DNA from 2 places in the Neobacillus sp. plas4 genome. Region 2 is predicted to be linked to the other one. Evidence: a T-box and tRNA genes for the amino acid it is inferred to sense, from the RefSeq annotation. Region 2 holds a T-box; the other holds one or more tRNA genes.
What was found. A T-box is a leader RNA that pairs with one kind of tRNA and senses whether it is charged. The one in region 2 lies ahead of AC2TFD_RS22445 (glycine--tRNA ligase), so its partner is inferred to be a tRNA-Gly.
Positions count from the first base shown of each region.

Region 1: it encodes a tRNA-Gly, which carries the amino acid that the T-box ahead of AC2TFD_RS22445 (glycine--tRNA ligase) is inferred to sense. The anticodon was not compared.

Region 1 is NZ_CM170152.1:1,387,634-1,395,564, reverse strand. It holds gene nfsA (oxygen-insensitive NADPH nitroreductase) at 204-953, opposite strand; gene trmL (tRNA (uridine(34)/cytosine(34)/5-carboxymethylaminomethyluridine(34)-2'-O)-methyltransferase TrmL) at 1,011-1,484, opposite strand; gene AC2TFD_RS06965 (amidase domain-containing protein) at 1,550-2,416, opposite strand; gene queG (tRNA epoxyqueuosine(34) reductase QueG) at 2,505-3,638, opposite strand; gene AC2TFD_RS06955 (B3/B4 domain-containing protein) at 4,206-4,877, shown strand; tRNA gene AC2TFD_RS06950 (tRNA-Gly) at 4,961-5,034, opposite strand; gene AC2TFD_RS06945 (hypothetical protein) at 5,490-5,909, shown strand; gene AC2TFD_RS06940 (DUF2812 domain-containing protein) at 5,990-7,177, opposite strand; gene AC2TFD_RS06935 (PadR family transcriptional regulator) at 7,170-7,490, opposite strand; gene AC2TFD_RS06930 (VOC family protein) at 7,799-7,931, opposite strand, start outside.
Region 2 is NZ_CM170152.1:4,445,128-4,453,058, forward strand. It holds gene AC2TFD_RS22435 (pyruvate, water dikinase regulatory protein) at 133-942, opposite strand; gene ccpN (transcriptional regulator CcpN) at 1,014-1,649, opposite strand; gene AC2TFD_RS22445 (glycine--tRNA ligase) at 1,705-3,087, opposite strand; T-box leader at 3,144-3,327, opposite strand; gene recO (DNA repair protein RecO) at 3,377-4,129, opposite strand; gene AC2TFD_RS22455 (YqzL family protein) at 4,161-4,304, opposite strand; gene era (GTPase Era) at 4,655-5,572, opposite strand; gene AC2TFD_RS22465 (cytidine deaminase) at 5,562-5,963, opposite strand; gene AC2TFD_RS22470 (diacylglycerol kinase family protein) at 6,146-6,550, opposite strand; gene ybeY (rRNA maturation RNase YbeY) at 6,528-7,001, opposite strand; gene AC2TFD_RS22480 (HD family phosphohydrolase) at 6,998-7,931, opposite strand, start outside.

The DNA of each region.
Region 1 (7,931 bases), 3.1 Mb from region 2:
GTGGCGTTTCTATCAGCTATTTTTACAGCAGGTTATAATGATAAGCCAGGTTCAAATAAATAATTTTCTGCATAAATAGGCTGCCTTCGAGGCAGCCTTTATTTTGTAGGAACGGTATTTTTTTGTTGAAACTGTATGGTTTTTTGTAGAAACTGTACGGTTATATATAAAACCTGTACGCTTTTACGCAGGAACTGCACACCTTATCTCAGATTCATCTTATTTTTCTGAACAAATTCCTTCATATACATACGGGTTTGTTTTTCTAGCATGTTCGCCATCTGCTCGGACCAGCGATCTTTCCGTTTCCCGCCTGTCCTTTCATCATAATAGCTGGAAATTAATTGGTCGTATTCTTGAAGCTGACGTACATAAGTGTCCTTATCCTGCTCATATTCTTCTTCATGATAGATATGTTCAAAGGGAAGTCTCGGCTTTTGGTCATTGATTTTATCTGGATAGCCAACCGTCATTCCAAACAGCGGTATTACTCTTTCAGGTGTCTTTAATAATTCCTTCACTTCATCGAGCTTATTTCGAATTCCACCTATGTAACAAATACCCAGCCCCATGGATTCGGCAGCAATTGCAGCATTTTGTGCAGCTAACGAGGCATCAATGAGGGCAACCATAAATTTCTCTGTACTTTCAATTGAAGGCAGTACATCCTTCCCTTCTAATTCTCCAATCAATTCATGGCGGCTTAGATCGGCGCAGAAAACAAAGAGATGACCATTTTGGGCAACATATTCTTGATTACCTGCAATCTCAGCAAGCTTTCGCTTCTTTTCCATATCTTTAATACCTATTATGGAATAGGCTTGTATAAAGCTGGATGTGGACGCGGCTTGTGCAGAAGCAACAATCATTTTAATTTGTTCATCACTTAATGGTTTGTCCTTAAAATGTCGGATGGAACGGTGGTTTAACATAGTGGTAATAGTCTCATTCATTAAAATACTTCCTTTCACATTACGAAAAAGAGGCCCCTTCGCTTGGCCCCTTACGTCTTATTTTAGATGACGATAGTCTTGCTGGCGCAACGCTTCATAGATTAGAATCGCAGCGGTATTGGATAAATTCAAGGAACGAATATTTTCGTTCATTGGAATTCTCAAGCTGACATCCTTATTCTTTTCAATTACTTCTTTTGGAAGCCCCGTCGTTTCACGGCCAAAAATGAAAAAGTAATCTTTATCTGGGCTGCTATAGTCAAAGGAACTATATGCCTTCTCACCAAATTTCGTGATATAGAAAAACTCTCCGCCTTCATTCTTCTGATAAAAATCATCTAGAGAATCATAGTAAACAATGTTTACAAACTCCCAATAATCCAATCCTGCTCTCTTTAACATTTTATCATCCGTAGAAAATCCTAATGGGCGAATCAAATGTAAGGATGTATCGGTTCCAGCACAGGTTCTCGCGATGTTTCCTGTATTTGAAGGGATTTGCGGCTGATATAGTACAACATGTATTGCCAAGTCACTCACCTCATAAAAAAACTCTCTAAACATTATACCATTAACCACCAGTCAAACAAATTTTCCTACCCATCCACAATTGTGAAAAACTTATATTTCATGTTAGGTGTATATGCGGATGAATCTTCATATGCCCAATACCTCATACGGCTATTGTACGTATTTGCATTTACAAGCGGCATTCCATAGGCATCCTTACCTGTAACAATCGTATTATGATTAAACCTGCCATCCCCTTCGAAGTCATAGCAAATGACATCTCCCAATAACAATTGATCCGGGTTGCTCATTTCCCTTGCCCTTAAGCCACTCTTAGAATTAGCCAAATACAAGCGTAACGAATGGGCCACAGTCCAGCTATAGCTCCAATTATTATTTCGAAGCCACCAGCCTGTTCCCCGGTTTGGATATCCTCTCATCGGTGCTCCGCCTGCGTGAAGACATTGCGAGATATAATTCGTACAGTTGTTTTCAAACGACTTATAAGCAGGATTGTAACTGTTCCACCAGCGTTCCGCATATTGAACCGCCTTTATGCGGTTATATTGATAGCTAATCCGTTCCTCCTGTTCACCAACTACTTCGATTTCTAACTCAGGCTGATTTTCATAAGGATTTACTTCTTCATCCATAATCAGATCATTGTTAAAAAACGTGCACATTCGTACTTCGACTTCTTCTTCTTGATAGAGAGTCCCTCTTTGTTTTATCAGGTATTGGTAATGAACCCGATAGATAGTAGTTTGATAATCCCCATCGAAAGATTGATTGAGGATATCCCCCCGTGCCTTTACCTTTACAATATCTGCAGAACGCTTCGCAAAAGACTCCAGCTTTCGTTCTGCCTTTTCATAATTTCCAGATTGTCTTTTACTCTTTGAAACAAATTGTTCGATACGCGCTTCAAACAATTTTTGGAGTGATTGATCCATCTTCATCTCCCCCTTCTGTTTCATACATATGTGCAGAAGGGAAAATTAATCAAAAAAAATGAGCAAGGACAGAATGTCCATTGCTCATTTAGTTCTTTCGCTTTAGTAGGCTTTTTTCAATCATATTCTTTACTTCTAAGTCCATTTCTTTTGCTGCCGCTTTTTCTAGTACTTCTACTGCTTCCGGACTGCCAATTTTACCTAGAGCCCAGGCAGCGGTTTCCTTTAGAACAGCGCTGGTTTCATTTTCTAAAACACCTTGTAAATCGGGAACTGCGGTTTCATCCCTGAAATGGGCAAGAGCGATGATAGCATTCCGTTGAATCGGCTTTTTGCCTCGCCACGATCCTGCTACCGAGCCAAATTTATTCTTGAATTCACGATTACTCATTTTTAACAAGGGTCTAAGTAATGGCTTCGCGATCTCAGGGTCAGCCTCCATTTCCTCATGGAAGTGAAAATCCTTCCCTTTATTGACTGGGCAGGACGTTTGGCAGGAATCACACCCATACACCCGGTTGCCGATTTTATCTCTGTATTCCTCAGGAATCACAGTTTTTGTCTGTGTCAAATAGGCGATACAGCGCTGAGCATTAATTTGTCCCCCTTGAACCAACGCTCCAGTAGGACAAGCTTCGAGACAGGCTGTACAGGAACCACATTGATCCTCCATTGGAGAATCAGGAGCAAAAGGAATACTCGTAATCATTTCGCCTAGATAGACGTAGGAGCCATATTCCGGCGTCATAACGGCACAGTTTTTACCGCTCCATCCAATTCCGGCCCTCACGGCAACACTACGGTCAGAAAGCTCACCGGTATCGACCATTGATTTTAGACGAGCATCTGGTACTTTTGTGAGGATAAATTCTTCCAGTTTTTTAAGGCGATCACGTAATATATGATGATAATCCAATCCCCAGGAAGCACGGGAAAAAAAGCCTCTCCGCTCGCCCTTTTTCCCTTCAACACGAACCTTCATTTTCGCTGGATAGGCCAGAGCGATAGAGATAATTGACCGCGGTTCCGGAAGAAGTAATGCAGGTGTCACCCGTTTTTCAATATCAGGTTCTTCAAAACCTGATTGATACCCAAGCTCATTCTGGCGAATCAGTCTATTTTTCAACTCAGTAAAAGGGTCTGCCGTGGTAAAACCAATCTTATCAATGCCTATTGTTTTGCTATAAGCAATGACTTCCTCTTTCAATTGATCAACATTCATTTGGAAACCTCCCTTCTTCTCGGCTAAGTTGATTTATCTAAAAAAATCCTTATGAAGGACATATCATACTGGAAACTCTTCTGTTTTGTCCTTCATCCACCTTATGAAGGACATATCTTACTGGAATCTCTTCCGATTTGTCCTTCATCTACCTTATGAAGGACATATCTTACTGGAAACTCTCCCGATTTGTCCTTCATCCAACTTATGAAGGACATATCTTACTGGAATCTCTTCCGATTTGTCCTTCATCTACCTTATGAAGGACATATCTTACTGGAAACTCTCCCGATTTGTCCTTCATCCGCCTTATGAAGGACATATCTTACTGGAAACTCTCCCGGTTTGTCCTTCATCTACCTTATGAAGGACATATCTTACTGGAAACTCTCCCGATTTGTCCTTCATCCGCCTTATGAAGGACATATCTTACTGGAAACTCTCCCGGTTTGTCCTTCATCCAACCTTTTATCAAAATATAGTAAAAATCAAATCAGTAAGCCGTTAATTTTCGGTACACATCTAATTATGATAAACTATTTTTATTAAATTTTGGAGGTGGAATCATTGGAAATTCAGCTTTCGTCAGAAATCATTAGCAAGATTCCTCATTTTAAGTTAGGAATCATTGAATATAAAAATATCACTGTAGGCGATTCCCCACAAATGGTAAAAGGAAGACTGCAGCTTTTTCAGGAATCAATATTCTTTGATTTAGAAAATAAAAATTTATCTGAGCTTCCTGGAATTCATGAATGGCGTGGTATTTTCAAAACATTTGGCAAGGACCCTAACCGTTACCGGCATTCAGCAGAGGCTCTATACCGCAGAGTCCAGAAACAGAATTATCTAACCAGTGTTCAAAGTGCCATCGACATTAATAACTTTTTCTCCCTCCAATACCAAGTTCCGATTGGAATTTATGACACCGATCGATTAGAAGGACCTATCACAATCAAAATCGCGAAGGCAGGAGAAGAATATCTTGGCCTAAATGGCCGGATGAATTCATTAGAAAACTTGATTGTCTCCTCGGATCAGCTTGGACCATTTGGAAGCCCGTTTGTCGATTCCAATAGAGCGCCAGTTACAGAAGCAACCAAAAATGCACTGCAGATTATTTATTTACAACCGAAAACAGCGTTGATTAGTGCCGAAAAGCTGACAGAGTCATTGATGAAGATGTTTAACCAAATACATGGCGGTGACGCAAGCTTCTATATAATAGGAAGCGATTAGAGCCTCCTTTATTAGCAGCCAAAATATAAAAAAACGCAATGCATCGTTCTCAAGTAACGATACACTGCGTTTGGTAATATGTATGGAGCGGGTGATGAGAATCGAACTCACGTCATCAGCTTGGAAGGCTGAGGTTTTACCATTAAACTACACCCGCACAATAATAATTATGAACAAAAAACAAATAACTTAAACACGTTTATTATAATACTAAGTTTTTTCTCAATGGTCAAGAGGATTTTGTGTTTTTTTGTCGAAAAAAGTTATTAACATAAATATCCCATTTGAACATTCTGTTTATTGTTATGCTGCTGTACCAGTATAAATACCAACTATTATTTTTCCTTTAGTGTTAAACACTTTCTGCCAAATGATAAATCTCTCCTCTTTAAAAAGTACTTTATCAGCATTAAATATTTTTTCTAAAATAAAGGGAAACTAATTTATAGTTGAATTAGCAAGAGGTACCTTAGTGGAAAATTCCCACAATCTCGAAATTACCCTGCATATAGTCTGTGTTAATAGGGCTGAAATGCTTATTGATTACTTACCTAAAAAATAAAATTGATAAGGGATCGTAGGATTAATGTGAAAAATGCAAAAGAAAAATTAATGTGGAGTATTGCCCTGCCAGGGTTTGGACAATATTTAAATGGAAAACTTTTTAAAGGTACTGTTTTTATATTTTTAGAATTTCTAATCAATGTGCAATCCAATTTTAACGAAGTGATTATTTTAAGTTTTCATGGGGAGATTGAAAAAGCCATTGCACATACTGATTATCAATGGTTAATGTTTTATCCTTGTTTGTATTTCTTTGCAATGTGGGATGCGTTTAAAGATGCAGGGGGTGGAAAAGAAAAGAATTCTTTCCTTCCGTTTGTATTTTCAGCATACTTTGTAACTGTTGGATGCATTTTTTCCTCGAATTTACGGATATTTGGGATACTTTTTGGACCTGTTTGGCTTCCGATGTTATTTGTCATTCCAGGATTAGCTGTCGGCTTTATCATTATGAAATTGATTAAATGATATAAAATTAACTAGGGGCAATCGCCCCTTTTTATCTTTATTATCCCAACCGTTATTTTAATAGAAAGTTTTACGATCGATTAATCCAACTTCTCCACGATATTTTCAATTATTGAATTTATATCTGCATAGCCAAAATAGCGTACATACATCACAGCTTTTCCTTTAGATGCAAATACCTCTTTCCTCTCTTCTTCCTCACGAACAATCAAGAGTTCCAATTCAGGATGTTCTGTTTCAACAAAATCTTCTCTACTATCTTCATATCGATATCTTTCTATTAAATCATAAATCAGATTATCCGACATCGAAGGAATACTCAGCTGATAAAACTGTGTATGAATGGACGGTGAATATTCACCGCTGCCGTCCTTCCACATCTTTCCTGGAACTACACCCTCTTCATCTGTTTCATATTGCACAGGGGCTAATGGACTCCACTCATATGTATACCGGTTGCCCCAATCCACATTGTCACTTACATAGGAAGGTTCCACTCGGACCATTGCCGGATTCTTTTCTATATATGTTAATCTAACAATCGGTAAGTCAAGACTTGCTGCAGGCAAGGTTTTGGTTTCCATTTTTACAAGCTGAACGAATGGAATGATCGCACTCAATCCCACCCCTGCTGTAAAAAGAAATGCGATGGTCGAATGTAATCGGTAGTGCCTCTTCCAAGGTGCATGATGATCAATCGGTTTACCCTCAATAAGATTTCTTCGCAAAGCACGAATTGAAATAGATGCTTGCAGCGAAGTAAAGGCAGAGTATCCCAAGAAGAGAGCCAATATGGTTTGTTGAATAGCAACGCCCTTCACCATAACGAATGTGGGTGCCCCATCAAGAAACCAAATTGCAGATAACATACCGATTATTAATATCATTGCTATGACTACGATGAAAGCATTGGAAGCTAATTTCTTATCCAGTTCCTTTAATGTATAAGACTGTTCGGCGGGGTCTGTATGAAGCTCCGGTGCATCGAGCTCTTCCGGTGATGAAAATACATGAAAAAAACTATAGCTTGTTATGTAATCCCAGCCACTTTCCGCATACATCTGGGTTTGTTCTGGTGTAATCCTCTTCTTTGGAGATACCTCTATTCTGTACCTCATTTTTTCCGGAGTACCCTTAGTAAACTTGGCAAAATGTATCCCCATCTTTTTTAGATGCAGCCCATTAGCCGCCATGTCTGTAAACCAGCTTTCATGCTTACCAATCCGCCAATAATCACTCGGCCGAAGTTTATGGACTGTTTTATTCATCCTCATCACCTTCCTCTAAAATGCTGCTATCTTTTATCAAGGCTTTCAATCGACCATACTCTAAATGAAGAGCTTGTTCCCCTTCTGGTGTTATTCGGTAGGTTTTTCTTCTGCCATCATCTTCTGCTAGTGATATAAGACCGTCTTTTTGCATCCGTGAGAGTACCCCGTAAAGTGTCCCCGGCCCCATTTTTAATCTGCCATTTGATACCTCTGTAATTGCGTGCATTAGCTGATACCCATGGTTAGGACGCATTAAAGCTAGTAGTACATAATACATTGCTTCGGTCATCGGTCCCCCATTATATGCCATTGTTACCTCACTTCTTTCGTTTTTAGAGATAGTATGTAACGCGATATTATGTATAACGATATATCGTATGACATAACAATACATCATGAAATGTCATCTGTAAATATATAAACAGAAATAGTTTTCATAATTTTTCCTATTTGCAACTATAGGAATTCATAAAAAATAGCCTAGTCCTAATTGGACTAGGCATTTAGATTATGAAATCTCCGTAAATAATTCAACTTCTCTTTCTGTAAAAGTCCGTTTAAACGGAATGATCTCTCCTACTATTAACGGTATTTAAATCTCCCTTCCCAAGGTTCCTTCTATTTATTCTTTTGTGCGATCTGTATATAGTTGCCACAGGTATCGTCGAAGACAGCGATTGTGACTTGTCCCGCATCTGTCGGCTCCATCTTAAATTTCACCCCAAGATTCTTTAATCGTTCGTACTCTTTA
Region 2 (7,931 bases):
AGTTTATTCGTATACATGCAAGTCTAAACCTAAAAGATTCATTTTTATCACAATTTTTTATTATAGTACATTCTTTTAGACATTTCCATACTTTTTTCATTCATTAGAAAACACATAATCTAAGATTATGTGCTAAGCTCTTCTTTTATGAACGTAATTTAAGATAACATTGGCTGTTTCTTCTACTGCCTTATTGGTTACATCTATAACCGGACAATGAATTTTATTTACTATTTTTTCAAAGAAGGTTAACTCATCACGAATTCTTTCTATATTTGCATAGCTGGCCTGATCATTTAACCCTAAGGAAATCAACCGTTCTCTTCTTATGTTATTTAGTTTTTGAGGGCTGATTTTTAGTCCAAAGCATTTTTCTGCAGGAACTTTGTATAATTCCTCAGGTGGATCCACTTCTGGTACAAGAGGTACATTGGCAACTTTTAAACGTTTTAAAGCTAGGTATTGTGACAAAGGAGTTTTTGAGGTTCTAGATACTCCAATTAGGACAATATCCGCTTTTAATATTCCTCTGGGGTCACGACCATCATCATATTTAACTGCAAACTCAATGGCCTCTACTTTTTTAAAATAATCCTCATCTAGTTTTCTTACCAATCCGGGTTCGCACAAAGGGGTTTTCCCGCTGAAGATTTGAATTTGATCCATAATTGGACCGATTAAATCAACTGCATATATTCCTGCTTCATCTGCTTTTTCCTTCATGTAAACACGCATATCTGGTTTTACTAATGTAAAAGCAATCATCGCATGGTCCATCGTAACGAGCGAAATAACTTCATCAATGTGTTCTTTATCCTCCACATAAGGAAATCTTTTCAACGTCATCCCTGACCCATTAAACTGGCTGATTGCCGCTTTTGTAACTAATTCAGCTGTTTCCCCCACTGAATCAGATACCACATATATGACAGGCGTAATCATTCTTCCTCAACAGCTCCTCTGGAAAATACTTTTATTAATGTCTACGTCGGAGTCCTTGGGATGTTGTCCTATCACTCATTCCCCAAGGCAACAAATGCTTTTGTGATATTTGTTTTAGTTATTCTGCCAATTACTTCATATCCATTTTCTGATTGTCTTACAACTGGTAAGGCATCGATTTGTTTTTCAATTAATAATTTTGCAACATCAATTAATGAGTCATCCATTTCACACATTGTTATATTCGGCATTCTCGTCATAATAATGTTGATTGGCAGTGCAGTTAGTTCTTGTTTTCCAATGCTCGCTCGGAGCAAATCCTTTCGTGATAACACACCAACCAAAAGTGAGTTTTGGTCTACAACAAATAATGTTCCCACATCCTCAAGGAACATTGTACAAATTGCGTCATATACCGAAACATTTTCCTTCACAATGATAGGAATGGAATTATAATCTCTCACAAGTATCTTCTGAAGGCTTTCAGTTAAAAGCGCAGTCCCTGATTTCCCAGTATAAAAATACCCGACCCGAGGCCTTGCATCTAAAAATCCAGCCATTGTTAAGATCGATAAATCCGGTCTCAAAGTAGCTCTAGTTAGGTTAAGTTGTTCAGCAATACTCTCCCCAGTAATTGGTCCATGCTCCTTCACAATCTCAATGATATGTTCTTGGCGTTTGGTCAGTTCTATTTTTCTCACCACCATATTTAAACATTTGTTAGAGATGCGGTTCGATCCGCCGCACCTCTGATTTTAAACTTTAAAACATGATCTTTTCTTGAATAAAGGAAACTAATTCGGCGATTGGAACTCGAGTTTGTTCCATGGTGTCACGGTCTCTAATTGTTACCATTTTATCTTCTTTAGAATCAAAATCAAAGGTAATACAGAATGGTGTCCCGATTTCATCATGCCTGCGGTAACGTTTTCCGATTGATCCTGCTTCATCATAGTCTACAGAAAAATGCTTTGCCAATGTTTCATAAACTTCTCTAGCTTCTTCAGAAAGTTTTTTCGATAATGGCAGAATTGCTGCTTTAAATGGTGCCAGTGCAGGATGGAAGTGCATAACGGTTCTAGAAGTTCCATCTTCAAGTTGTTCTTCGTCATATGCATCAATTAAAAATGCCAATGTTACCCGGTCAGCACCAAGTGAAGGCTCGATACAGTAAGGTATATATCTTTCATTTGTCTCTGGGTCGATGTAGTTGAAATCTTCTCCAGAGAATTGCATATGCTGCTTCAAATCATAGTCTGTCCGTGAAGCTACTCCCCAAAGTTCTCCCCATCCAAATGGGAATTTATATTCAAAGTCAGTAGTTGCATTACTATAATGAGAAAGTTCATCTTCTGAATGATCGCGTAATCTTAAATTCTCCTTATTTAACCCTAATGAATGAAGCCATTTCTCAGCAAAGTTCTTCCAGTAATCAAACCATGTAAGCTCTTCGCCCGGCTTACAGAAAAACTCAAGCTCCATTTGTTCAAATTCACGGGTACGGAAAGTGAAATTTCCAGGAGTGATTTCATTACGGAAACTTTTTCCGATTTGCGCAATACCAAAAGGTAATTTCTTTCTCATTGTACGTTGCACATTTTTAAAGTTTACAAAAATACCTTGTGCTGTTTCAGGGCGCAGGAAAATTTCATTGGCACTAGACTCCGTTACTCCTTGGAACGTTTTGAACATTAAATTGAACTGACGAATGCCGGTAAAATCATGACTGCCACAGTCAGGACAGGCAATATTATGTTCTTTTACCAGCTCTTCCATCTTATCAAATGGAAGCCCATCAACAATCATCTCTACTCCCTTTTCATCTAAAGCATTTTCGATCAGCTTATCGGCACGATGTCTAGCTTTACAGTTTTTACAATCCATCATTGGATCATTGAAGTTACCGATATGTCCGGATGCTTCCCATGTCCTTGGATTCATTAAGATACTTGCATCTAGTCCAACATTGTATGGTGACTCTTGCACAAACTTCTTCCACCAAGCTTGCTTTATGTTGTTTTTAAATTCGACTCCTAAAGGGCCGTAGTCCCATGTATTAGCCAGACCACCGTAGATTTCTGATCCTGGAAAAATAAAACCTCTGTGTTTTGCATGAGAAACTATTTGCTCCATTGATACTTTCATTTCTGTAACTCCTCCTTAATAAAATAAAAAACTCCCATCCCTATGCTTAAATTAAGCATAGGGACGAGAGTTACCCGCGGTTCCACCCTATTTGCCGCTCTAAAAGCAGCCTCTTTTATGTGTTAAACACATTAATTTGCTCAAGAACGCCTTCCTTAGTGCCCTATACCCTAGCTTACACCATCCTAGGTTCGCTTTTATAGTAACTTGCTAAGTACTCTTTTCCATCATAGCAACTATATTATTACATCACATATTATCGAAATCTAAAATAAAAGTCAATAAACTCCTAAAATTGATTTCGAAATTTTTCCATTGACTGAAGAAATTTTTTAGATTTTAAATAAAGTCCTGAATATTCTTCATAGTAAGCAGCAATGATGGTTTTTAATTCATCCTTGGTTTCCTGTTTTACGGAGATATTACCTAATCTCGACAGATCAAAATAATAAAATAAACGTAATAATTTTACAGATGATGGCGATAATTTATAATGGTATGGATCTTTGCCCAAACACCGTTGACATATAAACCCACCTTCACGGATGGAAAAAGAAAAAAGTCCGTCTGTGCTGCCGCAAACGGAACATTGGTTTAATGTGGGATACAATCCCAGCACATTTAGCATTTTCATTTCATAAATATTAGTCAGGATATCTGGATCATATCCTTCATTCATATAATTAAGAGTTTGAAAAAGCAGTTCGAAATGAAATGGGTTTGGTTTTTTATCGTCAGTAGATTTATCTGTTAATTCAACGATATAACTAGCATAGGCAGTTAAAAATATATCTTCACCTATTGCCCGAAAGCTGGTAATCATTTCTCCCTGTTGAACACTGCCTAGTCCACTGCTTCTTTGGACTAAAAAATACCCGTGAGTAAAAAGCTGGGTAATGGAGGAAAGACGGCTGGTTGGCTTTTTAGCCCCTCTTGCCATAACGCCGATCTTTCCCCACTCTCTTGTATAAAGAGTAATAATTTTATTGGTTTCACCATAATCTGTAGTCCTAATGACGATGCCTTCGCATTTTTGAAGCATAGCTGTCACCATCCCGATACATTAGACAAACTTATGAAACGGGAAAATCCATTTGCGCTAGATCTTCATTCTGATTTCCGGGTATTTCTTGGTTTTCCTTCTCGAGCTCTTTAAAGAGAAGATAAGTGTCAATATTGCCTGTCTGTAGGAATACTTTCCACGTAAAATCCATCATCGAAAACCCCACCTTTCATGATTTAGACTAGCCATTTTAAGAATCCCAAACCTTACAATTATCATAGCCTGCCTAAGCAAAAATCATAAGACGAAAATATTGTTAATGTTGTCCATGCATAATTTTATAAGAAAGTTAATAGGTTATTTAGGGTGTATATAGAAAAGCGGAAGCGCCTTCGGAACAAGCAAAAAGCAGCTTGTTCCTGCGATGATTATCCTAACGAGCTTTCCTTAGTGTACAGCCCCGACAAGCATAAGACGAGCCGGCAGGAAGGTTGCTTTTTAACCTTCATGACGGATTGGCTGTAGACCATAGAGGGGCTAGGCGCTGTAGCTAGACAGCACGTATTAGTATTCATCTTCGTTAAAGCCAAAATCGCGCAGTTGGGACATTTTATTTCGCCAATCCTTTTGAACTTTAACCCAAAGTTCTAAGAAAACTTTTGATCCTAGAAGATTCTCAATATCCACTCGGGCGCGCTTCCCGATTTCTTTGAGCATACTTCCTTGTTTTCCAATAATGATGCCTTTTTGAGAGTCTCTCTCCACAATAACTGTAGCCATAACATGGATGATATCCTTTCCCTTTTGCCGTTCCATTTTATCAAGTACTACGGCAAGCGAGTGAGGAATTTCTTCACGTGTTAAGTGCAGCGCTTTTTCTCGAATTAACTCGGTGATAATAAATCTTTCTGGGTGATCGGTTACCTGATCTGCCGGATAATACTGGGGTCCCTCCGGTAAATAGACTTTAATTTGTTCAAGTAATCTCTCAACATTATTCCCCTCAAGTGCGGATATAGGAACAATTTCTTTAAAGTGATATTTATCTTTATAAGATTCAATAAGCGGTAATAATTCATCTGGGTGTATTTGGTCAATTTTATTTATAACAAGAAAGATTGGTGTGTTAACGGTTTGAAATTTTTCCAGAATAAATTCTTCTCCACGCCCAAAGCCTTCCTCAGCATTTACCATAAATAGGATTAAATCAACTTCTTTTAATGTGTTTTGGGCAACCTTCATCATAAAATCGCCAAGTTTATGCTTCGGCTTATGAATCCCTGGTGTATCTATAAAAACCATTTGGGTATCGTTTAATGTTAATACACCCTGAATTTTATTACGAGTTGTCTGAGGTTTATCGCTCATAATAGCAATTTTCTGACCAATAACTCGGTTTAGAAATGTTGACTTTCCTACATTTGGGCGTCCTATAATTGAAATAAAACCAGATTTAAATCCTTTATTTTCATTACTCAGCATGTAAATCCTCCATAGTAAAGGCACCTGGAAGTAACTCAGCAACAGTAGTTTCTAATGTTTCACCTTTTAAGTTGGTTAGAACGACCTTCATGTCCCCAGGACACAGTTCCGAGATTACCTGACGGCATGCTCCACATGGTGAGCAGGGACGATCGGTATCAGCGACAACGGCAAGCATTTTAAAATCTCGATCACCTTGAGAATACGCACTAAATATTGCAGTACGTTCCGCGCAATTGCACATGCTATAAGCGGCATTTTCTATATTACATCCATGATATACTTTTCCATCTGTTGTTAATAAAGCTGCTCCTACCCCAAATTTAGAATATGGAATATATGCTTTTTCTCTTGCTTTCTTTGATTCTTCGATTAATTTCTCGATGTTCAAAAGTTCAATCTTCCCTTCCAGCAATTATTCTGCCGCTTTCTTTATTTTACCCTAAAAATGTCACAAAATCATCACTTGTAGCGAAAAAGTAATAAATAAATTTGAATTTTCTCAAAAGTCAACTAATTTACCTTTTTCAGCTACTAGTTGATAAATTATTGTACCGGATTTACAATTCCATTTCAAATTGCAATAAAATAAACTGTTAATACCCATCTTAGAATATGAGGTACAAAGATGATTACCCCAATGATTACTGCAGTGAGCGCGTAAATAAAAACAGCACCGGCAGCTAAATCTTTTGCTTGTTTAGCAAGGGGATGATACTCTTCTGTAATCAAATCCACCACTCGCTCGATTGCTGTATTTAGTAATTCTAAAGAAAAAATTCCGCCAATTGCAACAATGACAAATAACCATTCTAGTTTACTTATTGAAAAAAAATACGAGCAGCAAATTACACCTATCGAAACCAATAAATGGATACGCATATTTCTTTCTGTCCAAAGGGCAGTCTTTATGCCTGTCAGAGCATAAGAAAAAGATTTCAATAATGAAACTGCTTTATCGTGTGAGTCCATATTCATCTAAAATTTCCTTCTGTCGCGAAAACATTTTTTCTTCCTCCGCTTTTTCCATATGGTCATATCCTAAAAGATGGAGGAAACCATGCACACACAAAAAGCCCAGCTCTCGATTAAATGAATGTCCATACTCTTTTGCCTGTTCTTCTGCCTTCGGTATGGAAACGATTATATCCCCCAATATTCGAGGAATCTCAGCTCCTATCAATTCAATTTCTCCCTCTCCCAGCTCTTCCATTGCAAATGAAATAACATCCGTAGGAGCGTCTTTATCTCTGTATTCACGGTTAATTTCATGAATTCTTTCATTAGAAACAAACGTCACAGATACTTCACTTTGATCATCCACTTGTTCTTGATCTGCAGCAAAGTTTAACAGCTTTTCAATTTCTTCCATTTGTTCATTCGACAGCTGATTGGTTTCATCAACTAAATCAATCATCAATTTGTTCATTCTTGCACCTTCTTTGTCATTTCTGGATATTCAATCCTGGAGTGGAATATTCCTTTTAAGGTTTCACAAAAAGAGTGGGTGACAGTCTCTAATTCTTTCAAAGTTAAGTCACATTCATTTAATTGCCCATCCTGAAGACGATCCGCAACAATCTTTTTTACCAGTGTCTCAATGGTTTCAGGAGTTGGCTGACTAAGGGATCTTACAGCAGCCTCCACACTGTCAGCAATACCAACAATGGCTGATTCTTTCGATTGTGCCTTCGGACCCGGATACCGGTAATCCTCTTCCTTAACCTCTTCTCCAGCTTGTGCAGCCTTATGATAAAAGTATTTCAGCAAGGTAGTACCATGGTGCTGCTCGGCAATATGGATGATTTCCTTTGGCATATTGTATTTCTTTAAGATAGCGGCCCCATCGGTTACATGTGAAATAATAATATTAGCACTTTTATCAGGCTGTATACGATCATGTGGATTTTCAAGATGCATTTGATTTTCGATAAAAAAGTTTGGTCGTTTTGTTTTACCAATATCGTGGTAATAACACCCTACTCTTGCTAACAATCCATTTGCCCCAATTGCCTCGCAGGCAGCCTCCGCAAGATTGGCCACCATCACACTATGGTGGTAGGTTCCTGGTGCTTCCATTAGAATTTTCCTTAGAAGTGGATGATTAGGACTCGACAGCTCTATCAATTTCATTGTGGATAGAATACCAAAGCTTGTTTCAAATAATGGTAATAGCCCCATCGTCAGTACAGCAGAACTGATTCCTGAGAAGATGGCTGTTAAGATATAATACCCATATTCCAACCCAGAAAATTGTCCATTTGGCAAAAACATAAGTGCCCAAATTGTAAATAGATTCACAGCCGCAGTAAAAGAGCCTGCCTGCAGGATTTTTGATCGCTGATTCTGATTGCTTAAA